Regions from separate parts of the Amycolatopsis sp. NPDC102522 genome, predicted to be linked through region 1. Evidence: riboswitches for the same ligand, from Rfam matches in the RefSeq annotation. Region 1 holds a riboswitch; each other region holds the start of a gene.

Region 1 (5,923 bases):
GGCCGGATCGCGGACATGAACGCGGCGGGCATCGACGTCCAGGTCCTGTCTCACGCCGTCCCCGGCGCGGAGGCGCTGAAGCCCGAGGAAGCGCACCGGGCCGGCCAGGCGAACGACGCGCTGGCCGACGCGATCTCCCACCATCCCGACCGATTCGCCGGTTTCGCCGCTCTGCCGCTGCAAGCCCCGGACGCCGCGGCCGACGAACTCCGCCGCGCCGTCGAGGAACTCGGGCTGAAGGGCGCGATGCTCAACGGCCTCACCACGGGCCGTTTTCTCGACGACGCGGCGTTCCAGCCGGTGCTCGCCGCCGCCGAATCGCTCCGGGTCCCGCTCTACCTGCATCCGGCGCTACCGCCGAAACCCGTGCTGGACGCCTACTTCTCGGGCCTGTCCGACCTCCAGGCCGACAACCTCGCCACGGCGGCCTGGGGCTGGCATTCGGAGACGGCGGTGCACCTGTTGCGGCTGATCGTCTCCGGTGTCCTCGACGAGTACCCGGACCTGCAGATCATCATCGGCCACATGGGCGAGATGATCCCGTTCGCGCTTTCGCGGATCGACGTCGTGCTGACACCGATCAACGAGCAGCTTCGCCAGCCTGTCGCGGACTACTTCAAGACCAACGTGCACATCACCACCAGCGGCTACGCGACCTTCCCGCCGCTGCAGTGCGCGCTGGCCGTGCTCGGGGCCGACCGGATCATCTTCTCGGTCGATCACCCGTACACCCCGAACGAGCCCATGGTGAACCTGCTCAAGACCGCGCCGATCGACGAAGCGGACCGCGAGAAGATCGCGCACGGGAACGTCGAAAAGCTCCTGAAGCTCAAGTAAGTGCCATTGTTACGCGGGCGAGGCCTTCACTACCTTCGTGATCGTCACTCTCGCCCCATACGCACCCGCTCCACCCACTCCCGCAGGACGTCGCCGAGCACGGGCAGCGGAATCTGCCCGTGCCTCAGCACGACGTCGTGGAAGTCACGGATGTCGAAGGCCTCGCCCAGGCGTTCCTCGGCAAGGGCGCGCAGACGCTGGATCTCCAGCCTGCCCGTCATGTACGACAGGGCCTGGCCGGGCCACTCGATATAGCGATCGGTCTCGGACCGCACCTCGACGTCGCTGAGCACGCAGTGCTCGGTGAGGTAGTCGACGCATTGCTGCCTGGTCCAGCCCAGGGCGTGCAGCCCGGTGTCGACGACGAGCCGTGCCGCGCGCAAGGAGTCCTCCGCGACCATGCCCAGCCGCATGACGTCGTCGGAGTACAGGCCCATTTCGTCGGCGAGCCGTTCGGTGTAGAGCGCCCAGCCTTCGTCGAACGCCGAGAGCGGGACGAGCTTGCGCAGCCGCGGCACTCCTTCGAGTTCGAAAGACACACAAGCCTGGAAGTGGTGTCCTGGAACGGCTTCGTGGAAGGCGACGGACTCGGCGATGAACCGGAACCGCTCGGTCACCTGGTAGGCGTTGGTGGAGTAGACGCCGGGACGGCTGCCGTCGGCCGAGGGCGGCATGTAGTACGCCTGGGCGGCGGACGGGCCATCCGCTTCCGGCACCGCACGGACGACGCATTCGGCGGACGGCACCCGGCGGAACCAGCCGGGAGCGGCGGCCGTCGCCCGCGCGACCGCTTCCGTCGCCGTCGTGATCATCTCGTCCGCGTCTCGCCAGCGCAGCGACGGATCGGTGCGCAGCCGCCGCCGGACCGCGACGGGGTCGTCCTCGCCGAACACGGCGGCGCCGAGGCGTCGGTACTCCTCGTCGAGCGCCTGGCCTATTTCGAGGCCGATCCGGTGTAGCTCCTCCGCGGAGACCCCGGTGGTGGTGTGCGTCTTGACCAGACCCGCGTAGCTTTCCTTGCCGCCCTCCAGCCGGCAAAGACCCGGCTTGTCGTCGGGGCGGCCGTGTCCGGCGATCTCGCGGGCGAGCGTCTCGCGGTAGGCGACGAGCGCCGGCCGCACCTTTTCGGTGAACAGCCGCTCCCGCCGCGCCGTGCGGTCTCCGGTCAGGGCCGGGACGACCAGCGGGTTGGGTTCAGCGGCCAGGAACCGGTCGAGGTAGTCGACGGCGTTGCGCACCGCACGTTCCACCGGGGTCCGGCCTGCCTCGATCCCAGCGCGATGGCGGTCGGCGAGAGCCGCGAAGAACTCCGGGAACGCTGAAAGCCTCGCCAGGTAGTCCTCCTCCGCCTGCTCCCCGGACGGTGCCAGCTGCGGAAGCCAGGACAGTGCCCCGATGCCTTCGGCGGCCATCGGGTCGGCGAGGATGAACTCGCTCAACCGTGCGTCCAGCCTGGTCAGGAGCGATTCCGCGTGGTGGGCGACGACGCCGAGCGTGATCCGGTCCGGATCCGTGGAGCGGGCGGCGTGTCCGGCGATCCGGACAGCCCGTTCCCTCAGCCGGGCGTCACCGGCCTCGGAGACGTCCCGCAACTCGTGATCGTGCCCGGCGATATTGTCGAAGGTCGCCATCAACGGCATCTCGGTCGCGAGTACGTCGAGGAGTTCGTCGGCCAGCTCCGCCGCTGTCGGCTCATCACTCATACCTGACAACTACCAGACCGGATCCGTTTCCCGCTGCCGATTTTCCGTTATCCGACCAGGCCTACCACCCATTCGGCCGGTCCGGTGCACGCGTTCGCGACGGCGGTTCGTGTCCACTGTGGATCGCCTCCACCCACCTGAGGCGTACACCACAACCTCGACATAGTCGGACTTCCTACTTTATGGTGTCCACAGGTCTGCGGTGCAGGGAAGCCGGTGAGAATCCGGTGCGGTCCCGCCACTGTGACCGGGGAGCGGCGCTCCCGTAGAGAAGGCCACTGGCGCGAGCCGGGAAGGCCGGAGCCGCCGCGGATCCGGGAGCCAGGATACCGGCCGCAGATGTCCACGTTCGTCCACGAGGATGGAGCTGAACGCATGCGGATTCTTCCTGCCTGCGCGAAAGTCGCCGACCCGCCACCACCCCGGCGGTAAGTCGTCCGTACTCCCCTGCCCGGCCACCGATCGTGGCCTCGGGCGGCTTCGTCCTGCGTACTTTCGGAAAGGGCATCCATGAGCACCGAACTCAGTCACTTCGTCGGCGGCAAGCCGGTACCGGGGACTTCCGGCCGCTTCGCCGACGTCTTCGATCCCAGCAGCGGCGCCGTCCAGGCCCGTGTCCCGCTCGCGTCGGCCGCCGAGGTCGCCTCCGTGGTCACCGACGCCGCTCAGGCCCAGCTCGAATGGGCGCGCTGGAACCCGCAGCGGCGCGCCCGGGTCCTCATGAAGTTCGTCGACCTCGTCCGCGCCGAGGAAGACTCCCTCGCCCGGCTGCTCTCCTCCGAACACGGCAAGACCGTGCCCGACGCGCGCGGTGACATCCAGCGCGGTCTCGAAGTGGTCGAGTTCGCCATCGGCATCCCGCACCTGCTCAAGGGCGAGTACAGCGACAGCGCGGGCACCGGCATCGACGTCTACTCGATGCGGCAGCCGCTCGGCGTGGTCGCCGGGATCACCCCGTTCAACTTCCCCGCGATGATCCCGCTGTGGAAGGCCGCCCCGGCGATCGCCTGCGGGAACGCGTTCGTGCTCAAGCCCTCCGAACGCGACCCGTCGGTCCCGCTGCGGCTGGCCGAACTCTTCCTCGAAGCCGGTCTGCCGCCGGGCGTGTTCAACGTGGTCAACGGCGACAAGGAAGCCGTCGACGCGCTGCTCACCGATCCCCGTGTCGAGGCTGTCGGCTTCGTCGGCTCCTCGTCGATCGCCGAGTACATCTACACCACCGCGGCCGCGCACGGGAAGCGCGCACAGTGCTTCGGTGGCGCCAAGAACCACATGATCGTGATGCCGGACGCCGATCTCGACCAGGTCGTCGACGCGCTGATCGGCGCCGGCTACGGTTCCGCGGGCGAGCGCTGCATGGCGATCTCGGTCGCCGTCCCGGTCGGTGAGGCCACCGCCGACGCGCTGGCCGCCCGGCTGACCGAGCGAGTCAAGACGCTGAAGATCGGCGCCTCGCTCGACGAGACCGCCGACTTCGGGCCGCTGGTGACCGCCGAAGCCGTCCAGCGGGTGCGCGACTACATCGACATCGGCATCGCCGAGGGGGCGAAACTGCTCGTCGACGGTCGCGAGACCACTGTGGATGGTCACGAGAACGGCTTCTTCCTCGGCGGCTGCCTGTTCGACCACGTCACCTCCGACATGCGCATCTATCGCGAGGAGATATTCGGCCCGGTGCTGTCGATCGTGCGCGCGGCCGACTACGAGGAGGCGCTGCGGCTGCCCAGCGAACACGAGTACGGCAACGGCGTCGCGATCTTCACCCGCGACGGTGACACCGCCCGCGACTTCACCTCGCGGGTGAACACCGGCATGGTCGGGGTCAACGTGCCCATCCCGGTCCCGATCGCCTATCACACCTTCGGCGGCTGGAAGCGTTCCGGTTTCGGCGACCTCAACCAGCACGGGCCGGACTCGATCCGCTTCTACACCAAGACCAAGACGGTCACCTCGCGCTGGCCATCCGGCACCAAGGAAGGCGCCTCCTTCGTCATCCCGACGATGAGCTGAGGCCGCGATGAGACTGACCGACGAACAGCGAGCCCTGCGCGAGACCGCGGCGGAATTCGCCGCGGAACACCTCGCGCCGCACGCGATCGAATGGGACCAGGCCAAGCATTTCCCGGTCGACGTCCTGCGCAAGGCCGCCCAGCTGGGCATGGGCGGCGTCTACCTGCCCGAAGACCTCGGCGGCTCCGCGCTCGGGCGGCTCGACGGCGTCCTCGTCTTCGAGGCACTCGCCACCGGCTGCCCGTCGCTGGCCGCGTACATCTCCATCCACAACATGGTCGCGACCATGATCGACAAGTTCGGCGACGACGTGCAGCGTCACCGATACCTGCCTCGAATGTCCACCATGGACACTTTCGGCAGCTACTGCCTCACCGAACCGGACGCGGGTTCCGACGCGGCGGCGCTCTCCACCCGCGCCCGCCGCGAGGGCGACGAGTACGTGCTCGACGGGGTCAAGCAGTTCATCTCCGGTGCGGGCACCTCGGACGTCCACGTCGTACTCGCCCGCACCGGCGGACCCGGCGCGCGCGGGATCTCGGCGTTCATCGTCGAACGGGACACGGCCGGTGTTTCTTTCGGCCCCAACGAGATCAAGATGGGCTGGAACGCCCAGCCCACCCGGCAGGTCATCTTCGAGGGCGCCCGCGTTCCCGCTTCCGCGTTGCTCGGCGGCGAAGGCAACGGGTTCCGCGTCGCGATGTCCGCATTGGACGGTGGCAGGCTCAACATCTCGGCTTGCTCCCTCGGTGGAGCCGAAGCCGCGCTCGGCATGGCCGTCCGGCATCTCTCGGAGCGTTCGGCGTTCGGCGAGAAACTGTCCGAGAAGCAGGCGTTGCAGTTCCGGCTGGCCGACATGCGCACCGATCTCGAAGCCGCCCGCACCCTGCTCTGGCGGGCCGCGGACGCGCTCGACCACGGTGAGGACACCGCGACCCAGCTTTCGGCGATGGCCAAACGCTTCTGCACCGACACCGGGTTCGAGGTGGCCAACCAGGCACTGCAGCTGCACGGCGGCTACGGCTACCTCGCCGAGTACGGGCTGGAGAAGATCGTCCGCGATCTGCGGGTGCATCAGATCCTCGAAGGGACCAATGAAATCATGCGCGTGATCATCTCGCGCCGGATGCTGCAGGAGGCCTCGTGAACGACGTCCAATTCCTCGTCCACAGTGGAATCGGCCGGATCACGCTGAACCGGCCGCGTGCGCTGAACTCGCTGAACCACGACATGGTCCTCGCCATGCTCGACCACCTCGAAGCCTGGCGTTCCGACCCGGGCGTCCGCGCCGTGCTGATCGACGGCGCCGGCGATCGCGGGCTCTGCGCGGGCGGCGACATCCGCGCCATCTACGACGACGCCCGCACCGGCGG
Region 2 (5,923 bases), on a different contig from region 1:
AGGCGTTCGAGGAGGCCGTGCACACGCACACCTTCCAGTACATCTGCGAGAGCCTCGGCCTGGTCGAGGGCGAGCTGTTCAACATGTACCGCGAGGTCCCCTCCATCTCGGAGAAGGACGCGTGGGCGCTCAAGTACACGCAGAACCTGGAGAACCCGGACTTCGAGACCGGCACCCCCGAGGCCGACCAGAACTTCCTGCGTGACCTGGTCGCGTTCTACGTGATCTTCGAGGGCATGTGGTTCTACACCGGCTTCGCGCAGATCCTCTCGCTCGGCCGCCGGAACAAGATGATCGGCATCGCCGAGCAGTACCAGTACATCCTGCGCGACGAATCGATCCACCTGAACTTCGGCATCGACTGCATCAACCAGATCAAGATCGAGAACCCGCACCTGTGGACCGAAGAGTTCCAGGCCGAGATCCGCGGCATGCTGACCGACGCGTGCGAGCTCGAAGTCGCCTACGCCCGCGACACCATGCCGCGCGGCATGCTCGGGCTGTCGGCCGAGCTGATCGAGCAGTACATGCACTTCATCACCGACCGGCGGGCGCAGCAGATCGGCCTCCAGCCGATCTTCGGCGAGACGGAGAACCCGTTCCCGTGGATGTCGGAGGCGATGGACCTCAAGAAGGAGAAGAACTTCTTCGAGACCCGCGTCATCGAGTACCAGTCCGGTGGCGCCCTCGACTGGGACTGATCCCTCGTCTGCGGTACAGGCCCGCTCGGCGCACCCGCGCCGGGCGGGCTTTTTCATTTACAACGCGGGATGGCCGGGCAGCACCGCGATGTCGTGCGTGCGGCGATAGGCCAGGTCGCAGTCCCAGCAACAGGTTGTGGCACTGCCCCCACCCCGCCCTCCTCGGTCGACGAACTCGACGGAAGCATTCCGGCCGCAAAGCATCGTCAGCTTGCCTCCGGGCATCGGGCCCGGTTCCAGACGAACGCGATGCCAGGTCCCGTCCAGCACCGGATGGGCAGTGGCCAGGTCGACGTGGATGCGTGCGACCTCGCCCCCGGCGACGACGCTTTCGTCGCTTCCTGGCCAACCGCTCATCTCGCCTCCAACTGGTAAAGACATGTTGACCAATACCGTGGCATAACGCAGCCAACTGGTCAAGACAAGTTAGCCAGTGGCAGGATGGCGCCCATGGTGGATCGCACGAGCGGAGTGCCGGCGTTCAGGCAGGTGGCCGCGGATCTTCGCGAGAAGATCTCATCCGGCCAGTTCCCGCATGGTGCACAACTACCCAGCGAACGTGAACTAGTTACCACCTATGGCGTTTCACGACCTACCGTGCGAGACGCGGTGGACGTCCTCAAGTCCGAAGGCCTCGTGACCGCCGAGCACGGCAAAGGTGTTTTCGTCCGGCCTCCGACCAGTCTCCAACGGCTGGCGCGAGCACGGCTCTCCCGCACCGCACGCGAAGAAGACCGCGGAGCGTTCATTGCCGATGCCACGGCTCATGGGTTCACGCCTTCGACATCCGTACGTATCCGGTTCGAGGAAGCCGACACCCGCACCGCCGAGTATCTCGACCTCGATCCCGGCGCGGCGGTCACCGTGAGAGATCGCGTGATGCGCGCAGACGGACTCGTCGTGCAGCTCGCGGTGTCCCGCCTTCCTCGCGAGTTCACGCGCGGCACCGCGGTGGAAGAAGTCGACACGGGACCTGGCGGGACCTATGCACGCTTGGAGGAATCCGGCCACCGGCTAGCCTCCTTCACCGAGCATGTCGGAGCTCGGATGCCGACTCCCGACGAAACGTCCTTACTGCAGCTCGCCGACGGAGTTCCCGTCATCACGGTGACCCGAGTGGCCTACCGCGAGGACGGAAAACCGGTGGAGATGAACGACATGACCCTCGCGGCCGATCGGTATCAGCTGGCATACGAGTGGGCCGCGGACTGAGGTTCATCACATTCGAGCGGCCCCGTAGCGGGCCTGAGTACGCTTCGAGGTGCTACTGGTTCGCCCGGCCTCCCAAGCCGGTCGAGGTAACAGGGAACCCGGTGTGAATCCGGGACTGCCCCGCAGCGGTATGTGGGAACGAAAGCCGTCACCGTGCGAGACACGGTAAAGCACTGGGTATGGCACCCGGGAAGCGACGGCCGGTAGGAGCGAGCGAGTCGCCCACGAGTCCGAAGACCTGCCCGTGGTACGTGCGCCGACGGCGTGCGTGAGTCCGGGCCTCGTGGGATGGGCACGACCGAACGGCGGTCACTCCTGTGCGCGGCTCCGGGCTCTGACGACAAGCTCGCGAGGAGAGAGCTGTGACCGAAATCGGCACGACAGTGCTGGGCTATCCCCGGATCGGACCGGACAGGGAACTCAAGCGTTCACTCGAACGCTACTGGGCGGGCAAGATCGACGAGGCCGAACTGCTGGACACCGGCCGTGCGCTGCGCACGCGGACCTGGCGGGAACTCAAGGACGCCGGGCTGGACTCCGTCCCGTCCAACACGTTCTCCCATTACGACCAGGTGCTCGACACCGCTGAGCTCTTCGGGGCGCTGCCGGAGCGCTTCACGACTCTCGGTCTTTCGCCGCTCGACATCTACTTCGCCGCCGCACGCGGGGTGCAGGACGCGCCGGCGATGGAGATGACGAAGTGGTTCGACACGAACTACCACTACATCGTCCCCGAACTCGGCCCGGACACGACGTTCTCGCTCACCGGCACCAAGCCGCTCGACGAGTACCGCGAAGCCCGCGCGATCGGCGTCGAGACGCGGCCGGTGCTGGTGGGCCCGGTGACGTTCCTGCTGCTCGCGAAGGCGGCCGAGAGTGCTCCGGAGGGCTTTCGCCCACTGGATCTGCTCGACAACCTCCTCGACGGCTACGTCGAACTGCTGAGGCGCCTGCACGACGAAGGCGTCGAGTGGGTCCAGTTCGACGAGCCCGCCTTCGCAGCGGACCGGACAGAGCAGGAGCTCAACGCGCTCATCCGCGCCTACCACCGGCTGGCGAAGGAGACAGCGCGGCCGAAGATCCTGGTCGCCGGGTACTTCGGCGGTCTCGGTCGCGGTCTGGGCGTGCTGGCCCGCTCCCCGATCGACGCGCTCGCCGTCGACCTCGTCACCGATGAGTCCTTTGTGGACGCTGTCGCGGCCGAGCCCGCCTTGCGCGACAAGGAGGTTCTGGCCGGGGTCGTGGACGGGCGCAATGTCTGGCGCACCGACCCGACCCGCGCGCTCGGCCGGGCGGCGACGCTGCTCGGCACCGCGAAGTCGGTCAGCGTCTCGACGTCGTGCTCGCTGCTGCACGTGCCCTACGACGTCGAGCGGGAGGACGGGCTCCACCCGCGTCTCAAGGGCTGGCTCGCCTTCGCCAAGCAGAAGGTCGACGAGGTCGTCCTGCTCGGCCGCGCGCTGACGGAAGAGGGCGTCGACCTTTCCGCCGCCCGCACCGCGGCCGCGGACCGTGCCACGGCGGCCGACCTGGCCGACGCCGGAGTGCGGGCCCGGCTGGAGGCGCTGCGGCCGGAGGACACCGTCCGCTCCCCCTACGCCCGGCGCGCGGTGGCGCAGCAGGACGCGCTGGGGCTACCGCCGTTGCCGAGCACGACGATCGGCTCGTTCCCGCAGACCACCGAGGTCCGCAAAGCACGGGCCGCGCACAAGGCGGGTTCGCTGGACGACGCGGGCTACGAGGCCGCGATGAAGGCGGAGATCGAGCACGTCATCCGGTTGCAGGAGGACCTCGGCCTCGACGTGCTGGTGCACGGCGAGCCCGAGCGCAACGACATGGTGCAGTACTTCGCCGAGCGGCTGGCCGGGTTCGCCGCCACCGACTTCGGCTGGGCGCAGTCCTATGGCTCGCGGTGCGTGCGGCCGCCGATCCTGTACGGCGACGTCTCGCGCCCGGAGCCGATGACCGTCGAGTGGGCGCGCTACGCGCAGAGCCTGACCACGAAGCCGGTCAAGGGGATGCTGACCGGGCCGGTGACGATCCTGGCGTGGTCGTTCGTCCGCGACGACCAGCCGCTGGGCAAGACCGCCCGTCAGGTGGCGCTGGCCATCCGCGACGAGGTGCACGACCTGCAGGAGGCGGGCATCCGCGTCATCCAGGTGGACGAGCCGGCGCTGCGGGAGCTGCTTCCCTTGCGTACGGCGGCCCACGAGGCGTACTTCGCGTGGGCGGTTTCGTCGTTCCGGCTGGCGACGTCCGGCATCGACGACGCGACGCAGATCCACACGCACATGTGCTACTCGGAGTTCGGTGAGGTGGTCAAGGCGATCGACGCGCTCGACGCCGACGTCACCAGCATCGAGGCCGCGCGGTCGAAGATGGAGGTCGTCACCGACCTGGGCGCGGCGGGCTTCGGCCGCGGCGTCGGGCCTGGCGTGTACGACATCCACTCGCCGCGTGTCCCCGACGTCGACGAGGTCAGCGGGCTGCTGCGGACCGCCGTCGGCGCCGTGCCCGCCGAGCGGATCTGGGTCAACCCGGACTGCGGTCTGAAGACCCGCGGTTACGCCGAGGTCGAGCCCGCCCTGCGGAACCTGGTCGCCGCCGCCCAGGCGGTCCGGACCGAACTCGGCTGATCAGTACATGAAGGCCCCCTTCCTGTACCTAGGCGCAAGGAAGGGGGCCTTCATGTACTTCGGCGGAGGTATTGTCAGGACGTCAATAAGGATGCGATGGTGGAGCGGTAACCGGTCTCAACGGGGAGATGGTCACCATGGCGAACGCCGTCGAAAAGGTCACCGGGGCGCTGCGCGAGCGGGTTCCGCCGCTCACCTCGATCCCCCTGCCGCGTTCGGTCGACCAGCGCTGGCTCGGCGCGACCTGGCCGGTCCGCGAACTCGCGCCCGCCCCACCGGGCCTCAAACCCGTCCTCGGCGACGAAGGCCCGCCGGTCATCGGGCACGCGCTGGACTTCATGCGCTTCGGCGTCGAGTTCGGCCTCAAACGCCATGAGACCTACGGCCCGGTGTCGTGGATGGGCGCGTTCGGCCGCCGCATCGTCACCCTCTCCGGCCCGGAGGCCACGCAGATCGCGTTGGTGAACAAGGACAAGGCCTTCTCCCAGGAGGGCTGGAAGTTCTTCATCGAGCGGTTCTTCGACCGCGGCCTGATGCTGCTCGACTTCGGCGAGCACCATCTGCACCGCCGGATCATGCAGGCGGCGTTCACCCGGCAGCGGCTCACCGGCTACGTCGACCAGATGGGGCCGGCCCTGCGCGACGGCATCGCCACCTGGGCGGACCGCCCGAACCCGCGGATCTATTGGTCACTCAAGCAACTCACGCTCGACGTCGCGACGCGCGTGTTCATGGGCATGCGGTCCGGCGACGACGCGGCCGCGATCAACCGCGCGTTCGTGAACTCCGTGCGCGCGGGCACGGCCATCGTGCGCTTCCCCGTTCCCGGCGGCCGCTGGGCGGCGGGTTTGCACGGCCGCAAGGTCCTCGAACGCTACTTCTCGGCGAATCTGCCCGCGAAACGGGCGAGCGACGGCGACGACCTCTTCACCGCGTTGTGCCACGCCACCACCGAAGACGGCGACCGCTTCACCGACTCCGACGTCGTCAACCACATGATCTTCCTGATGATGGCGGCGCACGACACGTCGACCATCACCAGCGCCGCCGCCGTCTACCACCTCGCCAAGAACCCCGAGTGGCAGGAACGCGCGCGCCAGGAATCCCTCGCGCTCGGCGACGACGTGCCGGACATCGAGGCGCTGGAGAAGCTGAAGACCCTGGACCTGGTGATCAAGGAATCCCTGCGCCTGGTGTCCCCGGTGCCTTCGCTGGCGCGGAAAACCGTGAAGGACACGGAAGTTCTCGGGCATTTCATTCCTGAAGGGACACTGGTCGGGGTTTCGCCCACCGTCAACCATTTCTCGCCGGAGCACTGGACCGACCCGATGCGTTTCGACCCCGACCGCTTCGGTGAGGAACGCCGCGAGGACA
Region 3 (5,923 bases), on a different contig from region 1:
CCTCGGCGTTCTCGCCGCCGGTGAACGCGACGTTCATCGACGGGTCCTTCGCCTTCGGCCTCGCCGAAGCGCTCGGACGCGGCTTGGGCGGCGGCAACGCTCCGGAACTCGCCCCCGCTGCCGGAGTCTCCCCCGGGCTCGCGCCGGGTTCCGCACCCGCCGTCGACTGAGGACCGTCTCCGGCCTGCTGCCCGCTCCCCACCTGCGGTTGCTGCTGGCGCTCGTTGGGATCGTCGGTGACCGGCTTGGCCTCCTCGCGCGGCACGCAGGGCTGGCTCTCGGTCCCCGGCCGGACGGCGGAGACCCGCGGCACCGGGTTGGTCTGGGCGGTGGCGTTCAGGGAGAACGACCAGCCCTCGAAACCGCCGGGGATGAAGTCGCGATTCTTGATGCCCCACTGGCTGTAGTCCCACGCGCAGTTGTTCGAGGCGTGCCAGTAGGACCAGTAGGCCTGCGCCGGGGGCGTGTCGAAGCACAGCTCCCGGTAGTTCCCGCGGCCGGTGACCGGGACGTTCTCGGACGCAGACGGGCGGTTCTCGACCCGGCAGATGAACGACTCGCCCCAGCGTTGCACCCCGGCGATCTGGAACCCGGCGCCCTTGAGCGCGTCCAGCCCGGTGCCGCGGGTGGCCTGGGGATTGCAGCGCACGATGGTCGTGCCGCCGAGCTTCTGGAAGTCGACGACGACGGTCACCCCGGTGGCGTCCTTGCAGAACCCGGGATATCCCTTGCCCTGGTCGATCGCGTGCGCGGACGGCGCCGTGACGGCGATCAGGAAGATCGCCGCCACCACGCCGAGGAGCCTCCTCACGGGATGGCCGGGTTCCTCGGCGTGACACCGGGAACCGGGTTCGTCGACGCCGACTTGTTCAGCGAGAACGACCAGCCTTCGAACCCGCCGGGCACGACGTTGCGGTTGAGCGCGCCGAAGCTGCTGTAGGTCCAGGTGGTACCGGAACCGTCGGCGTGCCAGTAACCCCAGTACGCGCCGGCGGGCGGGGTGTTGACGCACGGCTCCTTGTAGCTCGGGTTGCTCGACAGCGGGATGGTCTCCGTCGCGGCCGGACGGCCTTCCAGGCGGCAGACGAATCCGAGGCCCCAGCGGGCGGTTCCGGCGACCGCGATCCCCGCGTCCTGCAGCGCCTTGATCCCCGTGCGGGCGGTGCCCGGGCTCGCGTTGGGCGAGCAGCGGGTGATCGTCGGCGCGGCGGTCCCTCCGTTGCCGTCCAGTTCCTGGAAGTCGACGACGACGGTCGTCCCGGTGAGCGCGTCGCTTCCGGCGCAGATCCCGTCGTAGCCCTTGGTGGGATCGACCGCGTTCGCGGGTGCGGCGGAAAGCCCGATCAGTCCGATGAGGACGGACGTGACGGTGAGCAGTTTTCTCATGGTGTTGCCCCCTTTGACTTGATGGAACGGCGAAGCAGGAAAACGAGCACGATCGCGGCGGCCAGCAGGATCCCGGCCAGGCCGACGAGTCCCCAGAGCACCCACGCGGGCTGGGTGGTCTGGGAGGCGGCCGCTTGCACTTGTGCGCCGGAGACGGCGTCGGCGGCGTTCGCCTCGGTGAGCGGAAGCCGGATCGCGGGCGACAGCGGCGAATCGGCGGCGGTGAGCCAGGAGCGGCCCGCGACCCCTTGCGCGGCGGCCAGGCTCGTCGGGAAATCGGTCTTCCCGTCGCTCGCCGCCACGGATCCCTTGGCGAAACCGCCGTCGGGCTGGACCAGTTTGCCCAGCGACCGCGCGGTTCCGCTCGCGTCGAGGCCGGCGGTCTGCCGCGCGGCGGCGACGGCGGCGCTGAGCACGACGTCCGGCTCGCCCCCCTCACCGGTCACCATGCCCTCGCCGGTCGGCCGGACGCCGAGCGCGCCCACCGCGGACACGAACGCCGACACGCGCCGCTCGGTCCAGCCGTCGGGCCGTTTGGTCGACGGCGCGGCGTCGGTGTGCGAACGGACGGCCAGCGCGGTGACAGCGGCAGCCGTCGCGGCGAGGTCGCCGGAGCCGCACTCCGCGGTGTCCAGGTGCTTCGGGAAGGTTCCGTCCGCGCACTGGCGCGAAAGGAGCAGTTCGACCGCGGGACCGGGGTCTGCGGCGGTGGCGAGCACCGCCCACGCGTGCCGCTCGACGGTCTCGTCGGCGTCGGCGAAGGACCCGACGTCGGTGAACTTGCCGTCCACGCCACGCAGCTTGACCAGGTCGGCGCGCAACTGCCCGGCGATGTCCGCTTTGGCGAACTCGGCGACGAGCACGAGTTTCGCGAGCGGTCCGGCGTAGGAGGCCCCGCTCTGCTCGTACGGCGCGCCGTGGGCGTAGGCCTGCACGGCTTCCGGCGTGAGCAGGAACTTCGACGCGCGGGCGACCGTGTCCGGCTGCTCGTCCAGCGCCCGCAGGGCCAGCACCAGATCGGCGGTGGCGTCGTAGTCGACGTAGGTCTTGCCGTCCTCGGTGACCTCGACGTGGTCGCCGCTGACGAGCCGGTTCGTCAAGTACGCGCCGAGCCGGGAAGCCGCGTTAGCCACGACCGGGGTGGCGATCGCGGTCGGAGGTGGGACACGGGCGCCGGTCGACGCCCTCGGAGTGACGGTCTTCTTCGGCTTCGGTGCCTTCGGTGCGGGGGTCTTCGGCGCGGGGGTCTTCGGTGCCGGCTTGGCCGCGGGCGGGGTGTTCGTGACGGTGACCGTGCTCGGCACGGGCGGGCTGGTCGCCGGGGACGAGGACGTGCCCGGCGTCGGCGTCACCGACGTCGTCGTGGTGGTCGTGGTCGTCGTCGTTGTGGTGGTGGTCGTGGTGCTGGTGGTCGTGCTGGTCGGCGCCGGGTCGCTCGTGGTCGAGGTCGGCGTGCCGGTGGCCGTACTCGTTTCGGACGACGTCGAGGTCGGTGTTTCCGAGGCGCTGCTGGTCGGCGGCAGGCCGCCGCCCTTCGCGAGCGCGTAGAAGCCGACCTGCGACAACCCGAGCGAAGCCTGGGCGCTCGCGCGGATCCAGGTGTCGAGCCCGCTGATTCCCGAAGCGCGCGCGGCCTCGTAGGAAGCCGGGTTGTAAGCGATCGCGCCGAGGTCGCCCGCGAGTTTGTTGCCGGAGTCGGCCGCGGCGTTCGCCTGCGCGGATTTGAGGAACCGCACGCCCTTGTCCACCGCCGCGTCCGCGCCGCCCGCGTCGGCCAGTCCCTGGAGGATCATGCCGGTGCTGTTGGTGTTCGGCGCCTCGGTGCCGACGCCGCCGCCCCAGCCGCCACCGGCGCTCTGGTTCCCCTTGAGCCAAGCGACGGTCTTGGCGATCGGGGCGTCGAGACCGGCCGTGCCCGCCTTCTTCGCGGCCAGCATCGCCGAGAGGGCCAGACCGGTGGCGTCGCCGTCGGACGGGGAAAGGTCGAGCGGCTTGCCCTCGTCGCAGGTCGAGACCTTGTGGCCGTCCGGGGTGACGTGGTCGCCGGTCTCCTTCGTCGGGATGTAGGCGAAGAAGACGCGGAAGTAGCCCTCGGAACACTGCTGGGTCAGCAGCTTGTCGATCGCGAGTTGGTCGTTCGCACCCGCTGCGGCGAGGCCGATGACACCGAGGGCCTGGCCGAACATGTTCGCGTTGTTGCTCACCGAACCGGCGAGGTCGGGATCCTTCGAGTAGTCGCTGACCCGGCCCTTGTCCGGGCCCTTGTGCATGATCGCGCCCTGGGTCTCGGCGACCATGTCGTAGCCGTCGAAGTTCCGGGGGTTCCGGCCGGAGACCTGCGCGGCGACCAGGGTCTTGGCCGTGGCACCGCCGACGATGACCTTGTCGTACCCGGCACCGGGTGCGAGACCGTCCCAGGTGAAGTAGTCGGTGGCGTGGCCTTGGTCGTCGAGGAACTTCGCGATCGACTCGGCCTTCGCGCCGTCACCCGACGCGTACATCGAGAACAGCACGTCGATCATCAGGCCGTGGTCAGGCAGTTCGCCGCCGTTGGGGTTCTCGAGCGTGCCGTCCGGCTTCAGCTTCGTCGCGAGCCAGCGGGAGTTCGACTTCGCCGCGCCGGGGTCGTTCGCGGCCGTCGCCGTTCCGGTGAGCAGCGCGGCGACCACGCCGACGCTGACGGCGAACGCCGATGCGGCCAGGTACCCGCGGCGCATGGCTCCTCCTTGCGGCATGACGGAGGACAGCGCGGGACGCCGCAGTCACCCCTGTTTATCGCGACAGTGGTTCGGACTTCTGGTTGGTTCATCCGCCCGTGCGGTACCCCGGCTCGCCCTGGTGAAGGGCCCACGGTTGCGCGACAGCGCCGGATTTCGACCGGCTTCCCCGTCACGGGCGGCGATGTTGAGTTGTCGAGCCCGCCGAGGTTAACACTCGATTACCTACGACAGGCACCGCTGACCAGGTCGGTAGCCAGGATCACATCATCACTCGCGCCCGGCGGTACCCCGGCGCTTGACCGGGATGAGATTCTTCGGGTCGTCCGATTCAGCGCGGTCGTGGGGGAAGTCCGGTGAGAGTCCGGCGCTGTCCCGCAACGGTATGCCCTCCAGGCGAGCCCGGTCACCCACGTCGCGCGGTGTCACCGACTCCTGTCGAGGAAATGCGGGAAAGGGTTCTCATGAGACGTTTGGTCTTCGCTGTCGCCATGCTGTGCGGCATCGGGCTGGTCGCCGCCCCCGTGGCGAACGCGGCCACCCACAACAAGGCGGACGCCGCCGCGGGCTGGCTCGCCAGGCAGCTGACCGACGGGGAAAGGTTCGAGGCCGACTTCGGTGGCCAGAAGTTCCCCGACCAGGGTCTGACGATCGACGCGATCTTCGCGTTCGCCGCCGCCGGGGTGTCGGACACGAACGCGGGGAAGGCGATCACCTGGCTGGCGAAGCCGGAAATCACCACCGGCTATGTCGGCAGCGGCACCGAGGCCTACGCGGGCGCGCACGCCAAGCTGCTGCTCGCCGCGCAGATCCGGGGCAAGAACCCGGCGTCGTTCGGCGGCGTCGACCTCAAGGCGGGACTGCTCTCGCTGCTCACGCCGTCCGGCCGGTTCTCCGACCGCTCCGAATACGGCGACTACTCCAACGCCTTCTCGCAGTCGCTCGCGCTGCTGGCGCTGGACCGCACCCCCGCCGGCGCCCCCGCGGCGGCCGTGACGTTCCTCGCGGGCGCCCAGTGCGCGGACGGCGGCTTCCCGCTGAACTTCGGCGAAGCGACCTGCGCGAGCGACGTCGACTCGACCGCGATGGTCGTGCAGGCCTTGCGCGCCACCGGTGACGCGGTGAACGCCGGCGAGGGCACCTCCTGGCTGGTCACCAAGCAGCACGCGAACGGCGGCTTCGGCGTCGGCACGAACGCGCCGAACTCCAACAGCACCGGCCTCGCCGCCGAAGCGCTGGCAGGCCACCGTCCCGCCGCCGCGGTCAAGGCGCGGGAATTCCTCCGGTCGCTGCAGACCGGCTGCACCGGAGCCGGAGCGGACCGCGGCGCGATCGCCTACGACGCGACCGGCCTCAACCCGGCGACCGCCTCGCGCGCGACCGCGCAAGCGATCCTCGGGCTGGCCAGGGTTCCGCTGAGCGACCTGCACGGCGGTGGCCGTCCGCAGGCCCCGGTACTCGCCTGCCCCTGACGTCACCTCGTGAGTGGTACGGACGGTTCTAACCGTCGTTACCACTCACGAGGTCCTGGGGTCCCGCACGGTGAGGCGCCTTGGTCGCCCCTGCAGTACGTGAAGGCCCCCTTCATTGCGCCTGGCGCTGTGAAGGGGGCCTTCACGTACTTGGCCAGCGATCGACCGCAGACGCTCTTGGTCCTGACTCGAATCGCTGCCCGCGCCCCAGTGGACCGACATCTACCAGCCCGTGCATCGCGGCGGACCGGGCGGCGGCGGCTGCGGGGGCCGGGCCCAGGGCCTCGTGAGTGGTACGGACGGGTAACTAGTCAGGTCCCGGGTCATGTGGTGATCGTCGTTCTGCGA

The links. A riboswitch is a leader RNA that binds a small molecule or an ion and turns the genes downstream of it on or off. The one in region 1 is predicted to bind cobalamin.
Region 2: linked by a shared signal. The riboswitch ahead of metE (5-methyltetrahydropteroyltriglutamate--homocysteine S-methyltransferase) and the one ahead of ACZ6YV_RS17695 (CoA-acylating methylmalonate-semialdehyde dehydrogenase) in region 1 are both predicted to bind cobalamin.
Region 3: linked by a shared signal. The riboswitch ahead of ACZ6YV_RS43060 (prenyltransferase/squalene oxidase repeat-containing protein) and the one ahead of ACZ6YV_RS17695 (CoA-acylating methylmalonate-semialdehyde dehydrogenase) in region 1 are both predicted to bind cobalamin.

Annotation. Positions count from the first base shown of each region.
Region 1 covers NZ_JBVJLY010000006.1:214,318-220,240, forward strand. Annotated here, with positions in the region: gene ACZ6YV_RS17685 (amidohydrolase family protein) at 1-837, shown strand, start outside; gene ACZ6YV_RS17690 (DUF885 domain-containing protein) at 882-2,540, opposite strand; cobalamin riboswitch at 2,707-2,892, shown strand; gene ACZ6YV_RS17695 (CoA-acylating methylmalonate-semialdehyde dehydrogenase) at 3,051-4,550, shown strand; gene ACZ6YV_RS17700 (acyl-CoA dehydrogenase family protein) at 4,558-5,697, shown strand; gene ACZ6YV_RS17705 (enoyl-CoA hydratase/isomerase family protein) at 5,694-5,923, shown strand, end outside.
Region 2 covers NZ_JBVJLY010000005.1:214,144-220,066, reverse strand. Annotated here, with positions in the region: gene ACZ6YV_RS16300 (ribonucleotide-diphosphate reductase subunit beta) at 1-701, shown strand, start outside; gene ACZ6YV_RS16295 (hypothetical protein) at 759-1,058, opposite strand; gene ACZ6YV_RS16290 (GntR family transcriptional regulator) at 1,152-1,913, shown strand; cobalamin riboswitch at 1,953-2,173, shown strand; gene metE (5-methyltetrahydropteroyltriglutamate--homocysteine S-methyltransferase) at 2,276-4,549, shown strand; gene ACZ6YV_RS16280 (cytochrome P450) at 4,687-5,923, shown strand, end outside.
Region 3 covers NZ_JBVJLY010000039.1:28,647-34,569, forward strand. Annotated here, with positions in the region: gene ACZ6YV_RS43045 (ABC transporter substrate-binding protein) at 1-811, opposite strand, end outside; gene ACZ6YV_RS43050 (flagellar hook-length control protein FliK) at 808-1,386, opposite strand; gene ACZ6YV_RS43055 (hypothetical protein) at 1,383-4,103, opposite strand; cobalamin riboswitch at 4,186-4,327, opposite strand; cobalamin riboswitch at 4,409-4,535, shown strand; gene ACZ6YV_RS43060 (prenyltransferase/squalene oxidase repeat-containing protein) at 4,568-5,575, shown strand.